2 regions of the Peribacillus sp. YIM B13482 genome follow, and region 2 is predicted to be linked to the other one. Evidence: riboswitches for the same ligand, from Rfam matches in the RefSeq annotation. Region 2 holds a riboswitch; the other holds the start of a gene.
The links. A riboswitch is a leader RNA that binds a small molecule or an ion and turns the genes downstream of it on or off. The one in region 2 is predicted to bind preQ1.

Region 1 (7,818 bases), on a different contig from region 2:
TGCCGATTCCTGTCGCAGAAAACTGCTTGACCGGCTGTATATAAAAAGCAGACAATCATTGATAGAGCTATGATACGATTTTGATAGTGCAACCCTTTTTGTTTTTATTTGGCACGGACTTGATAAGGAATGCTAGAAGTATAAACGCGAGGAGGAAAAAGAATAATGAAAAAACCAACGTTTGTCTATCCTATTTATATCGCAACCACACCAGAGAAGCTTTGGGAAGCCCTAACGAGTCGCGAATTTACAAAAAAATACCACTTTGAATGTCAAATCAAGTCATCCTTTCAAGAAGGCGCAACCGTTACATATTTGCTGGAAGATGGACGAATCACTGATCATGGAAATGTACTTAAGTGTGAGCCGCTGCAACTGCTCTCTTTTACATGGAACACGACAGGAGACGAAACACCCCGCGAGGATCCTTCTCGGGTCACTTTTCAACTGCAGCCAATGGATGAATCTACTGTGAAGTTAACACTTACGCATGAAGAGCTACTGGAGACCGATTTCGTATATGGTGACAATACCTTTAAGGGCATAAATAATGGATGGCCAGCTATTCTATGTAACCTGAAGAGCTTGCTTGAAACTGGACGGACCTTGCCGCCAATATATGTAGATCGGGTTAATTAGGTGTTAGTGGGAACTTATTTAAACATATCGAAAGAGAGCTGATATAGTATGGATACTCAAATAACTACGAAATTTAAAATAGGCAAGCCAACTAATGAGGTGTTTGAAGCAATAGTAAACCCCGAAAAAATCGGAAATTTCTGGTTCTCATCGAGTTCTGAAAGATGGGAGCAAGGCAGGACGCTTACATTGAGATATAACGAATACGATGCTGAAGTGGTTATACATGTATTAGAAGTCGAGGAAAATAGGAAAATCGTGTATTCGTGGGGAGGCAACGCCCAAGAAACGGTCGTTACAATTACATTAAAAGAGCTGGATAATACAAGTTCAATTATTGAAGTAAACGAATCAGGTTTGAAGGAAGACGATCCAGAAATAATAAAAAAAATGATAGGACAAAAAGAGGGGTGGGTATATACTTTAACCTGTTTAAAGGGTTATTTAGAAAGTGGTGTAACTAATTTGAGAGCGTCATTAATTTTTTAAGCTGCTGGTTCAGCTGAAAAAAGATCTCCAAAACCGGCAGTTGGGCATGCCGCCTGCCAGAACAATAACACTGACAATATTTAACTATGTTGTACCTGATAAGCCTTTACGATTTAATGGTGTCCGAATATCGATAAAATGCCACCACTTAAAAGAAAGCGGCTTACAAGTCGTCGATAGTCTATATAAATTTACGGGTAATGTTTCCGGGAAAAACTCAAGGATGGATTCCGTGAGTTTTTCACTTTCCGTTTGGTTTGACGCGAAATTCAATCGGAAATCACTTTTAGATACATGCCCTTCGAAGCTTTTTCATAGGCTTCAATTCCCATGTTCTTCACTTTTTCGGATAAACTGGATGCTCTCACCACTTGGGTTCCTTGAATGATGGAAGGATCCATCAGGCGCACTTTATTTTTCCGATGTAAATCATAGTCCAATTGATCTTCTTTCACCTTTACGTTACCATGGATCCTTTTTAACAGATTTTGCACTTCATCGTCTTCAGTGGAGCTTAACAAGGATATGACTTCTTCATCTGTACCAAGTAAGTCATCAAGGCTGATCAGGTTTTTAGCCAAAGCCAATTTTAACGTCTTTGCCAAGATATCATAGCCATATATATTAAGTGGATCCATGAAAAAATCAATAACTTCACTGTAATACGTTTTCACAAACCATTCCGCCGAATCAATATTATCCAGATACATTCTTCCATTTACTATGATTACATGATCAAGAAAGTCGTGAACGGATTCAAGTGTGATATATCCATACTGATGCATATCCCGGAGAGTATAATCCCCCCTATCGGCACATAACCCAGGTGCTGGCTGTTCAAGCATTTCCCATTTTGATTGAACAATAACTTTACAATCATATCCATATTCCTTCAATATAAATGGGATTTCAGATTCCATAATGACATGATCATATATCTTTTCATGATAATCTTCATCCTTACAATCCAGAACGAAATCTATAACATGTGAGAATGCAGTATGGGATACGTCATGCAGCAAGCCCGCGATTTGTTCCTCTAATGAACCGCCAAACGCCTTTATTAACAACATCACACCAATTGAATGGTCAAATCGTGTGACATTCCACTTCTCATTAACTAAATAACTTGCCCCACCCTGATGTATTCCCTGCAATCTTTGGACCGGTTTGCTTTTTATCAGCTCTTCCAGAACTCCCTCTATAATGTGTTCCCCATAGATACTATCCGAAACTAGCAATAACTGCGGCCTCCCCCATTAGTTTACTCATTACAGTTAGGTGATTTCACTGATTTTCTTCTGTAAAAATTACTTCCCCCTTTTTACCTTGCTCATATTACTTTTTTGCCAATTTTTCCAATTCCTTTTCATCATTCAAATCGATATCAGGTAGATTGCCCTCAGCTTCATCCCCAATGAGTATCACTTCATTTGTTATTACTCGATTTGCTGGATACACCATTATAATGTCTTCCATAGGTTTTGTTTTATTATTAAAAGATTTATTGAATAAAAAACAGCTGGTAAATACTACGAATATTGTAGACAAAATAACTAATTTCCTTTTCATCTATTCATCCCTTCCAACGGGCTTGGTTTTCCTCCATTTTACCATAAAAGTATATATTTAGTTAATAGTGAATCCTATGATTTCACCATTTACTATGTTTGACGTTATAGTTAAATTCTAGTTACATTTAATGGTAAACCCTCACTTAAAAACAGCCATTTAGAAAAATGTCTAATATTTGATATTTGTAAATCAGTACGGTATCATTCCATTTAACCAATGGTCAATAAACAAGGGGGGGTGGAATGATGTCGCCAAGGAAATCGGCAGGTAAAGAATTATCCAGGGAAATGGTATTGACTGAAGCTAGAAACCTTTTTGCAACCTTAGGGTATTCGAACGTCTCAATGAGACAATTGGCTAAATCATTGGATTGCAGCCATGGAGCCATCTATTATCACTTTAAAAATAAGGCAGAAATATATTATAGTTTGGTGAAAACGGATTTTTCCGTTTTAAATCATTTAATCGATGATATCACCATGTCGGAAAATGACCCTTCTCAAAAAATCGAAAAGATTTTATTATGCTTCATTGAGTTTGGTTTAACACAACAGAATCATTATTCCATCATGTTTTTATCCAAGGAAAAAGAAATTCAGCAGTTACTTCAATTCGATTCTAATAAAACCTATGAAAAGCTAATCCAATCCTTGACAGAATTAACCGACAACAAACTGAATCCTGCATCCATATGGTCCATTTTCCTTTCCCTTCACGGATTCATAACTTTTTATATCAATTCTGAACTATCCTATCCAGATGTAAAAGGTTTAGCTTATTTTCACGTGAAAAATATCATCAAGAACATTGTTTGATTTTTCACTAAAATTATTGACCAATGGTTAATTAAATTTTGGGAGGTTGGAAAATGGTAAAGAAATTCCTTCATATCGAAGGACTCATGGTCCTTTTAGCGATGATTTACATCTATTCGTTATATGAATTCAGCTGGTGGATTTTCCTTTTATTTATTTTATCGCCTGATGTTTCCATGTTGGCCTATCTAATTGATGATCGAGTTGGAGCAAAGGTTTATAACCTATTTCACACTTATACCCTGTCCATTTTCATGATTTTGCTAGCCATTTTTCTAAAGTCTGATGCGCTTATGATGATCGGGTCAATTTGGACCGCACATATTGGAATGGATCGGTTATTTGGGTATGGCCTTAAATACACATCATCCTTCAAAGCTACACACCTTCAAAAGGTATAGGTAGCTTTCCATATGTAAAAGGCAGTGTGATTACGCATCACACCGCCTTCTGTCTCTGATCTTTACACGCCTCGCTTGTTGCCCCATATATAAGTATGAAGCTGTGGCAGCACTTTCACATCATTCAATTCATCATCGGCTATCACTTTATCAATTAGCTCCTCGTATTTTCTCAAAAGCCCGCTGATCAATTGACGATCATCCGCCGTACTGCTGTCGTCATTGCCGACCTGCAGATAAAAAGGAATATCGGGGTAGCGGCCATGTACATTTTTAGCATATTGATAATCCTCTTCGTTAAAGACGACTACCTTCAATGAGACATGGTTTTCAGGGTTTCGATTGGCAAGGTTCGATATGATTTGGTCGAGCACCGTAAAGTCCGTGTTCATTTTTGAACTCGGCGGCTTAGGAGAAATAGTCAATTCATCAATATCGAGAAACCAATCCTGCCATCTGCTCCCTTGTGTTTCGACACCTATTTTCATTTTATTTTCATGTAGGATCGCTACCAGGCTGTTTAAGTTTTTCAGCAGTGCCGGGTTTCCGCCTGATATCGTCACGAAGGAAAAACCGGCACCCCCAATCCGCTTCAGCTCATCCCATATTTCCTCGGCAGTCATTTGGACGGTATCTTCCTTACCGGTGCCATCCCAAGTAAATGCGGAATCACACCAGGCACATGAATAATCGCAGCCAGCCGTCCGAACGAACATGGTTTTTTGGCCAATGACCATTCCCTCACCTTGGATGGTCGGTCCGAAGATTTCCATAACCGGGAGTTTACTCACTTTCCATCCACTCCCGTCTGGCTTCGGCATAGCTTGTCGGCGTTTCGTATAGTCGAACGAATTCGACCCTAGCACCCTCATATTCCTTTAATGAAAGGGCTTCGGCCATTTTTTCATAAATCCAGACAACCATATTTTCAGCCGTAGTGTTCATGAGCGGCAAGGTTTCATTCAAATAACGATGATCAAGGTGGATTTCAATTTCATTTTTCCATATATCCTTGATGTCCCCGAAATCTATCATCAAACCGCGTGAATCCGTGTACCCGCTCAATCCGAAAATGACCTTATACGTATGGCCATGCAAGTTCTTGCATTTTCCTTCATAGTCATGTAGATGGTGTGCTGCGTCAAAGGTAAATTCCTTACTGACCATGACCCTTTTAGTTGTATATTTCAATTGGCTGCGCTGAATATCTTGATCTATTTTTTGGAGTTTATCTACTATAGTAAAACCGTACATCACGAAAGCACCTTCCGTCTGCTTACATAGTCATCCAATCCTTTTTTCCGCAACTTACATGCCGGACAATCTCCACAGCCGTCTGATATGATTCCGTTATAGCAAGTCAGGGTCTTTTCGCGGACAAAGTCGAACGCGCCAAGCTGATCGGCAAGCTCCCATGTTTCCTCTTTATTAAGCCACATAAGCGGCGTATCAATCACGAATGACTGGTCCATCGACAAGTTCAAGGTCACATTCAACGATTTAATGAATACATCCCGGCAGTCCGGATATCCGCTGAAATCCGTTTCACAGACACCGGTGACAATATGTTTAGCGCCAATCTGACTGGCCAACACTCCGGCAAACGATAGGAACAGTAAATTCCGCCCTGGTACGAACGTCGACGGCAATTCCCCGTCTTCCCCGTCCTCCACTGCAATGTCACTTCTCGTCAAAGCATTCGGTGCCAGTTGGTTCAGCAGCGACATATCAAGGATATGATGGTTCACGCCCAATTCCTTGGCAATCTCTTGAGCGCATTCGATTTCCAAGCTGTGCCGCTGATTATAATCAAACGTCACCGCTTCCACTTCCTCATATCTCTCCATCGCCCAGAACAGGCACGTCGTACTGTCCTGACCTCCGCTAAACACAACCACTGCCTTTTCTTTCTTCTTCATTTCTATAAAACTCCTTTTTACGGAAAAAAACAGCACCCTAAGAAAAGAGCACTGTTTCTCCTTAGTTTTTTTGAGAGGGTAGCTAGAACCTCTTCCGCCATAATGCGGAATATTATATTTTTCCAAGTCAATAGTAACTTGAAAACGAGAAGAAATCAAGATGTTTGGATTATGGAAAATCACACCTAACGGAAAACTTGGTTATCTTCTCATCTGCTTAAATAACCCATTATTTATCCGATAAAAAAGAGTGAATAAAATATCGATAAAGGGGTTCATTAATTTGAAAAGTATTAAAGGAAAGATATTGGCAGCATTTTCACTCATCATATCTTTGTGTATCATCTTAGGAGCATTTAATATTTATAGCAGCAATAAGTCACTTGTACATTCCAAAGATATTATTAGCCAAAAATTGCCGATTCTAATTGATGAAGAACAACTACTCAATAATGTTGCACAAAGAAGCGCACTCGCAAGAGGCTATATTCTATTTGGCGACGAAAGTAATAAAGAGAAGTTCTTAAAATATACCGAAGAAAGCAAAGTCATTCAGGAGGATCTTTTAGCCTTAAGTGATTCTGAAAAAACGAAGGAATTGATTGAGAAAAGCGTGGATTGGAGAACGATTATTATAGACCGCGTATTTACACAATATGATCAAGGAAATGAAGAACGTGCTATAGAAATACTAAAGGATGAAGTTGCACCAATAAGCAATGAATTGATGGATGGGTTTAGAGAGCTGGCTTCCGAACGCGAAAAAACGATTGTCTCTTCAGGTGAAACCGTCATCGCAAGCGGGAAATCGGTTAAGACTACAAGTATCATCATATCCATTGCGGCAGTCCTTATCGGCCTTGTGCTTGCACTTGTGACTGCAAACCTCATTACCACCCCCCTCCTTAAAGTCAGGGACAGGATGAAAATGGTTGCTGACGGAAAACTGAATCATGAGCCCCTGGAGCAAAAGTCAAATGATGAAATGGGTGAATTAACGGTATCCGCCAACCAAATGCAGAAAAACCTTCGTGATACGATTGAAAAAATGCTGGTTGTATCCGAATCCGTTTCCAACCAAAGCGAGGATCTGACTCAATCAGCAAATGAAGTGCAACAGGGCAGCAAACAGATTGCGACTACCATGTACGAACTTTCGGAAGGCTCGGACTCACAAGCCAACCGGGCAGCTGAAATGGTCCGCATGATGGATGATTTCACCGGCAAGATCGAGCAGGCCCATCTTGAAGGAATGGAGGTATCTCAAAGTCCGACCGAGATCCTATCCTTGACCAAGGAGGGCACCACTTTAATGCGCAGTTCGGTCCAACAAATGCAAATGATTGACGGAATTGTCAAAAATGCCGTCGGGCAAGTGAAAAGGCTCGATTCTCAATCACAGGAAATCTCACAGCTTGTGCAGGTCATCAAAGATATATCCAATCAAACCAACCTATTGGCGCTGAATGCAGCCATAGAAGCTGCACGCGCTGGTGAACATGGCAAGGGCTTCGCCGTCGTCGCAGCTAAAGTGCGGAAACTCGCTGAAGGGGTCACACAATCCGTTGGGGATATCACCGATATTGTCACCGCTATTCAAACAGATTCAAAAACGGTCGTCCACTCCCTGGAAGATGGTTATACACAGGTGGATGAAGGCACGAAACAGATTACGCTCACCGGCCAAACCTTTGAAACAATCAATCACTCTGTCGGGAATATGGGAATGAAAATACAGCATATTACAGCTGAATTGAACTATATCTCCAAAAATAGTAAAGAAATCAATCAGGCCATCGAAGATATCGCAGCCGTTACTGCAGAGTCCGCGGCAGGAATCGAACAAGTTTCTGCCTCCGCTCAACAATCCAGCTCTTCGATGGATGAAGTCACGAATCATGCATGTGAACTCGCATCTTCCGCTGAACTGCTAACCGAACAGGTCAAGAAATTCCAATTATGATACTAGAAAATTTCCCG
Region 2 (7,818 bases):
GAAATCATCGCCGTAAGGAAAAATGAAGAGGACAATATTATCGCCATCAAGACGGACTCCGGCCGCGAGCTCGACTACCCCACTGCCCTTTCGGAAGCCAAAGCAGGCAACCTGGCCAATGTTGACGTCTTTCATAAATATGGCCGTGACATATTGCGGAGTGAGCCCGATGGGATAAAAGAAAATAACCTGGATCAACTACCGGAGTTTTGAGTTTACGGGGAAACTGCCTGATATGGGCAGTTTTTTTCTGTCTGGATCTAAACGATAAAAAAGAACCAGCTAATAGCCGGATCCTTATTTTTCATACTGATAGGATTCAGAGATTTCGAGCAGTTGGCCACAGGACTCGACAACCTCAATGATTTCCATCCACGACATGTCCAGACCCAGTTCATTAGCATGGGAAATCTTATCACGTAATTTCCGGATGGCATTTGCATCCTTTTTCCCTTTACTTTTTGAAGGGATTTGGAAGAAACACCTCAGTTGTTTATCCTTATGTATGATGTCGAATTTATCACTGATTTGCAGGCACTCTATTAAATTGATATCTTCATTTTTATCGATTCTCCTCCTATATAATTCGGTTGCTTTTTCTAAACGGTCTTCGCTGATCATTGGATGCCAGGTGCCATCGCCAAATCTATCCATGATGATATCGCTCATCCTCATTTCCAATAAGGTAATATATCCGAATATGAGCATCCTGATTGGAGGCTTTTGAAGGTCGGCATGGGTGATCAACTTTTTAATTGAATTATTCTCCAATACGAACACCCTTGTTTTATTCTTAAAAATATGGAGAAGCTGGATCAAAGGGGTTGAATCCGAAACCATTTCCCTTGGTGAAAAATTTCTTAAATATTCCGAAACGCTCCCTTCACCTAGTTCTTCCCTATCTATATATCCGATGATTTCTCCTTGATCTTGCACTGCCAATATATCAAAATTCTTTTTTTCCAGAGCTTTCTGGATATCCAGCGCCAGATCGTTTTTATGGCAAAACTCAAGCTCCTGGGCTATGCTCTTTACCGTAATATTTTCTTCATAAAGAGTTTTAAGACTAAGATAGCTGCTATTGCTTTTTCCATGGCTTCCAATTAACATCTTTCATCCTCCGCTTATGAACTTTCTGCACGTTTTACCAATCACGAACCGCTTTAAGAGCGATTGCCTCTTCAAAGTTTTGGAGCAATCGCATTCGAACAAGTTTATAAGGCTTTAACCGCTAACTGAATAATAAAATGTCCATGTCATCAATAAATAAAGTCCACTAAGTGGACTCAATCCCATTCATCTGGATCTTTTTGGCACCATAAATCAAATGCCATCAACAGCATTGCCTACCGCCGTTTCCTCATTCCCCTCTCCTTCCCAAGCCTTACAAACATCCACCCAACCCTTTGCTCCTGAATATTCAAATAATTCTGCGAGTGTAAGTTCTATTGCAGAGTTCGTACTGCCGCATGCCGGGAACAATGACTCAAAGCGCTTCATTGATACATCAAGAAAAACATCTAGATCGTTTGCAAGTCCAAATGGGCAAACTCCTCCGATGGCATGGCCCGTTTGTTCGAGCACTTCCTCAGGTGATAACATTCGTGCTTTGAATCCGAACACCTGACGAAATTTCTTATTATCCACTTTTGCGTCCCCTGCCGCTACAACCAAAATAGCATGTTCACCTTCCCCCCTAAAGGAAAGAGTCTTAGCGATCCGTGCTGGGATAACGCCGATGGTAACTGCTGCCTCAATCACCGTAGCACTCGATGTTTCGAACTCCATTACATCGCCTTCCCGGTCCCATTGTTTAAAATGGCTTTTGACACTCTCGATACACATATAATTTTCACTCCTTTGAAGTTCATACAAAAATAATATCATCCTTCATTACAATAAATCAAAACCCTTTTGGACTTCCCCTGCCTTATAAATACAACCATTCTTTACAAATTGACCAAACAAGCTTACATGAGATACTATTAATCTTCGGGCAAAAGCCTTAACGTGGTTCGTAACCATCCCACGATAAAAAACTAGGGAGAGAGTAAAATGAATGTTCGTACACTCGTGATAAACGGGTTATTGGCTCCCTTGTATGTGGCGGTCTCATTGGTGTTTAAACCAATTGCTTTTGAGATGTTCCAATTTCGTGTACCGGAAATGTTGAATCATCTGATTGTATTCAATAAAAAGTATATCTACGGTATCGTGGGCGGCGTCTTCATATCTAATCTGCTTTTTTCGCCGATGGTGCCATTTGATTTGATTTTCGGGGTAGGGCAATCCGTACTCGCCTTATTGCTTGTCATTTTTGTATCTCGGTCCATAAAAAGCATTAAAGGACGAATGATCGCCACGATTATCTTTTTCACATTCACAATGTTCTTAATTGCAATTGAACTGAACCTTGCCTTTGGCTTACCATTCTGGTTAAGTTGGATGACCACGGCTGTTGGTGAGTTCGTTGTCCTCTTGATTGGTGCGCCAATTATTTATGGAATGAACAAAAGAATTCAGTTTGAAAAGTGGCTATAAAGGAATCTTCGCGTCGTTAACCCACTATAATGTAAACAGAGCTGTCTGCATCATGCGACAGCTCTTTTTTCACCAATGAACTTGAAAATGATAAACTATTAGTCAGAATGGTGGTGACCCTTTGAAAAAAGTCCTGACTTTAACCGGTCTATTGGTAATGGTATTATTTATTTTTTTAAATGCAGAATTATTTACTTTGATTTGGAAAAGTGACTTGGATTCAGTTATTGGCATATTGATGGAAAACTTATTGCTTACATTTATTGTGACATTCGTATTGATGTTTGTCCAAAATTCATTTACAATCATCCCCTTAATATTGCTCCTGACTATCAATGTCACGATATTCGGATTCATATATGGCTACCTATGGAGTTGGTTTACAAGTGTTGTTGCGTCAGGGTTTATTTTTTATGCAGCAAGAAACTGGTTTCAGGAACTTCTTTTAAAGAAGATGGGCAAAAAGTGGCAAGAAACTGTTGTAGAGCATGGTTTCATGTACGTTTTTACCGGCAGGATTTTCCCGCTTATCCCAACAAGTTTAATTAACTTGGCAGCTGGAGTCAGCACCGTCACTTTCAAGGATTTTTTATTTGCGACGGCACTAGGCAACCTTATATACTTTTTCTTCCTATCTCTAATCCCATATGGATTCCTATCCGTTGAAATGAACCAATATACGCTAGCTGCACTTGCACTCCTTTTCTTACTATTTTTCATTATCTATAAGCGTGCAAAAAAGAAAAAGAAACTATCCTTATTCAGAAAAAACAGGTGACCGCATTGGCCCCTGTTTTTTTATTTAGGATTCTGCATATATTTTTTTTCGATAGTTTGTTAAAATGTGTATGTAATTTTACCTTTGAAATGTCTTAAAATCAGGGAGAATCTCCATGTCCAAACGCTCCATTTTAGCAATTTATATCCTATCCGGGATTCTTACACTAGTCGTGTTCGACTATTTTTTAACTACAAATATCCATAACAAAGAGTTCTTCATTCAACTTCAAAGAGCGGAAGGCATTTTTTTCCTTTTATCTATAGGCTTGATCTTATACCTTTACTTAGCTAAAAGGGAAGAATTCAAACAATTAAAAGAAGCGGAACAACGTCGGCGTACCCTCATCAATTCAATGGTGGATTTCGTTAACTTCAAGGATGGTGATGGCCGATGGCTTGAATCCAATGCCTTCGGGCTGCAATTATTTCAATTGGAGCATGTAGACTATAAAGGAAAAAAAGACAGAGAACTCGCAGAATACTCCGAATTTTATAAAGAGGCGTTGATATACTGTGAAGGTTCCGATGAAGAAACGTGGGTAAAAGGGGAAATCACAAGATGTGAGGAAATCATCCCTCTTCCCGACGGCAATCACAAGACCTTTGATACAATCAAAGTTCCTCTGTTCAATGAGGATGGTTCACGAAAAGGCTTAGTCGTCATTGGCAGGGATATTTCTGAAAGGGTTGTCGCGGAGAAACAATTATTCGATAGTGAACAACGCTATAAATCATTGTTTGAACACAATCCTTATCCGATGCTGATGCTTGATTTAAACGGATTGATCACGACCGTAAATCCAAGGTTTGAAACGGTAACAGGCTTTCAAAAAGAAGAAATACATGGTGCCTCATTCATTAATTTGAAATTTTCAGCAGAAGATGCGGATTTAATCCGTACATCTTGCCAATATGTCATGGAAAACCATAAGGGGATCAAAAAAGGGAAAGATATAGAATTCATAACGAAGTACGGGAAGTCCATCTTACTTTCATGTACGTTTGTCCCGATGATGGTTGGCGAAGATTTGGTCGGGATCATCACTTATGCTAAAGAGGTCACTCAAATTCGAGAAACCGAAGCACGCTTGAGAAGAACCGAAAAATTGTCGATAGTTGGCGAGCTAGCCGCAAGTGTAGCCCACGAAGTACGAAACCCGTTGACTTCTTTAAAGGGCTTCGTCCAGCTGCTTAAAAAGAGCGACCATCCCTATGAACAATACTACACGATTATGTTAAGTGAATTGGACCGGATCAATCTAATTGTAAGCGAGTTACTCGTTCTGGCAAAACCACAGGAACTTCCATTCAGCAAACATCAAATCATCGAACTGATGAATGATGTCAAAACATTGTTGAAACCAGAGGCGGACTCGTACCCCACCCAAATATCAATATCTGTTAAAAACGAAATACCGCTTCTGTTATGTGAGGCAAACCAATTAAAACAAGTATTCATAAACATGCTCAAGAATTCAATGGAGGCATCCGCCGATCACATTTTGATTGATTTCGAGCGCATGGACAATAACCTTTCCATTACCATCAAAGATAATGGAAGCGGAATAGAAAAAAAACGGTTAAAGCATCTTGGTGAACCTTTCTATTCTTCTAAAGAAAAAGGAACAGGGTTAGGATTGACAGTCAGCTGCCGAATCATTGAAGCGCACCGGGGGAAGGTCCGTTTTAACAGCGAACTAAACCATGGAACCGAGGTCCAAATCATTTTGCCCATATAAGTATAAATCGGAGGACAAGCCTTTATCTTGTCCTTTTTTGCAGGTTTCGGAACCATACTTGATAAAATTAAAATAGGGAGGTAAAGAAATCCTTGATTTCCCTCAAGAATGACACAGCCTCATCAGGTTGGTTCCCCTTTAAGTATCCTTTGCCCTCCTGCGTTATTGGATGTAACGGTCTCTGTTTTGCCAGCTGTACCCATTTGCGTTGCCTCAATTACCGCCTCTTTTTTTTGACATCATCCACGGTCTCTTCCTTATCCTTTTCCACATCCATATCCTTTCAGAAAAACAAGGACTACGTCGCTCCCGATCCTTTGAAACTGTAACTGAAATAGCCGTCTTTGCTTTATCCTTGAAAAATTACTTCTTAATCGGGTTTGCGCCACAGGCCTTTTGATTTTTACGCAGGGGAATTACCACCAATATTTCCCATCCGATGTTTTATTGGCTATAATGGTGGAAGCTAGGCAAATCTAACCTTATTGTTATCACTTTTTTAGTGAACCTCTCAAACTGCCTTTAGATAACTAATTTATTTTCACTGTTTTTTCACATTTTCCTTTTATAATAAGCTTACATAATCTGATGAAAGGATGATGGCACACCAAGATGAAGAATTATTTATGGCTGGTAGTCAGCCTATTCAGTTTGCTTTTATACCCGGCAATGGCTTCTGGTCATGCTACAGTAATAAGCTCTAATCCTAGCCCGAATGAAGTGATGGATACTCTTCCTGAAAAGATCAGCATTCAATTCAGTGAGAATATACAACCAGCTTTCCATTCGCTTGAGGTATTCAGCCAAGATGGGGACAAAATTCAAATTCAAGATAGTGCAATCTCGGAACAAAGTGAAAAAGTACTGGAAGCTAAGTGGAAAGGCACTATTGATGAGGGGATTTACTACATAAAATGGAGAGTGGTTTCCAGCGATGGCCATCCCATTGAAGGGACAATCCCCTTTCAATTTGGAGATTCAACGGTCCTACCAAATCAAGAAATTTCCAAAGTGAACGCAGGTTTTCCGGATTCCATCACCGTTTTCCTGCAAAGTCTTCAATACATATGCTTCGCGGCCCTTACCGGAATCCTTTTTTTCCAATTATCTTTAATGAAGGGTTCTCGTCTTTTTGAAGCCAGCAGCAGGGCTCGTCTATACCTTTGGCTTTCATATGCAGGTCTAGCATTTTCCATCTTCTGCAGTCTGCCTTTAAAAGTGACGATTGACGCTGGTGTAGGTTGGGCGGATGCGTTTAATGGGACTTTTATAAAAGAAGTATTGAATGCTACAAGCTTCGGTACCATCTGGATCATAGAAATTCTATTGTTGCTCCTTCTGTTTTTAGTTATTTATTTCATGCTCGAGAACACACTGATTAAATCACTACCCTTCCTTTCTTTCATCATAATAGCAATCTTGATGGTTTGTAAGGCTTTAACTGGACATACGGCAGCTGTTCCTAATCAGGTTCTGGCCGTTTTGATGGATTTCCTCCACTTATTGTCCATGGCTTTATGGCTTGGCGGCCTTTTGGCCTTATTGGTTATTTTGCCTGGACTTGCTAATCGGCAGGCAGACGATAAGAAAACCTTTTACTGGTCAATCATTCAAAGGTTTTCCAGATGGTCGTTTCTGTTTGTAATCATACTGATCATTAGCGGGATCTATAGCAGTTTACAGCATGTACCGACTATCCATTCATTGATAAATACAACATATGGACAATTGTTACTTGCGAAAATTGGTCTCATGTTAGTCATGATCGTTTTAGGGGCCTTTCATTATTTCAGGGGGAAAAAGCGGGTTAAAAAACTTGGTTATAGTGTGGGAATGGAGTTTGGTTTAGGAATCGTCGTACTCATTGTTGCGGCTCTATTGACAAATGTCCAAACTGCCATGTCTTCTCCCGGTCCAATAGAGAAAACGTTACTGACTGACGAAAATAATGAGGTCACATTAATGGTGACTCCGAATAAAGTCGGGGATAACCTGATTCAAGTAGATCTATCCAATGGAGGCAAGCCGATAGCTGAAATAGAACAGCTTACAATCACTATGCAGCCCGTAGATACCCCAGGCGGTGAGATAAAGCTGCAAATGAAGGAAAAAAGCACAGGTACATTTGCATCAAAGTCTATATTAACCATGCCAGGAAAGTGGAATATCCATATTCACGGATTAACTGATAGCCTGGATTCAATCAATGCTGATTTTACAATTTTCATAGGGAATTCATAACAGGAGGGATAAATACAAATGAAAAACATTTCAAAGCTTCTTATTTCCACATTTGCTGCATTATTCATTTTCTCTAGTTCTGCGTATGCACACGTTACGGTCAAGCCAACCTCATCTGCACCTGAGGCGTGGGAAACTTATACACTCAAAGTGCCCGTTGAAAAAGAGACTGCCACCACAAAGGTGACTTTAAAAGTACCTGAAGGGGTTACTTTTGAAAGCTATCAGCCTGTACCAGGATGGAAAGTGACAACCAAGGCTGACAAAGATGGGCATGTAAAAACGGTAACTTGGGCAGCAACTGAAGAAGGAATAACCGCTGGACAATTCCAGCAATTCTCATTCGTTGCCCAAAATCCTAAAGAAGAAACGAAAGTGGCCTGGGATGCATTTCAATATTACGAAGATGGTGAAATTGTTGAATGGAGCGGTGATGAAGGCTCAGACCTACCGCATTCTGTAACGGAAATTTCGGTAGCTCCCAAGGATGCTGCTGGATCTACGGACCATGGTCACA

Region 1: it holds a riboswitch for preQ1, as region 2 does, so the genes downstream of both, queC (7-cyano-7-deazaguanine synthase QueC) here and ACFX4L_RS15330 (QueT transporter family protein) in region 2, are expected to answer to the same signal.

What each region holds. Positions count from the first base shown of each region.
Region 1 covers NZ_JBHZPF010000014.1:1,858-9,675, forward strand. The annotation lists gene ACFX4L_RS09325 (SRPBCC family protein) at 166-639, shown strand; gene ACFX4L_RS09330 (SRPBCC family protein) at 688-1,128, shown strand; gene ACFX4L_RS09335 (HD domain-containing protein) at 1,398-2,369, opposite strand; gene ACFX4L_RS09340 (hypothetical protein) at 2,467-2,700, opposite strand; gene ACFX4L_RS09345 (TetR/AcrR family transcriptional regulator) at 2,946-3,518, shown strand; gene ACFX4L_RS09350 (DUF4260 domain-containing protein) at 3,572-3,919, shown strand; gene queE (7-carboxy-7-deazaguanine synthase QueE) at 3,982-4,710, opposite strand; gene queD (6-carboxytetrahydropterin synthase QueD) at 4,703-5,173, opposite strand; gene queC (7-cyano-7-deazaguanine synthase QueC) at 5,173-5,838, opposite strand; PreQ1 riboswitch class I at 5,894-5,936, opposite strand; gene ACFX4L_RS09370 (methyl-accepting chemotaxis protein) at 6,122-7,801, shown strand.
Region 2 covers NZ_JBHZPF010000031.1:1,472-9,289, forward strand. The annotation lists gene ACFX4L_RS15315 (DUF3892 domain-containing protein) at 1-213, shown strand, start outside; gene ACFX4L_RS15320 (hypothetical protein) at 298-1,110, opposite strand; gene ACFX4L_RS15325 (YbaK/EbsC family protein) at 1,324-1,845, opposite strand; PreQ1 riboswitch class I at 2,005-2,049, shown strand; gene ACFX4L_RS15330 (QueT transporter family protein) at 2,056-2,541, shown strand; gene ACFX4L_RS15335 (TVP38/TMEM64 family protein) at 2,663-3,319, shown strand; gene ACFX4L_RS15340 (PAS domain S-box protein) at 3,435-5,060, shown strand; gene ACFX4L_RS15345 (copper resistance CopC/CopD family protein) at 5,673-7,301, shown strand; gene ACFX4L_RS15350 (YcnI family copper-binding membrane protein) at 7,320-7,818, shown strand, end outside.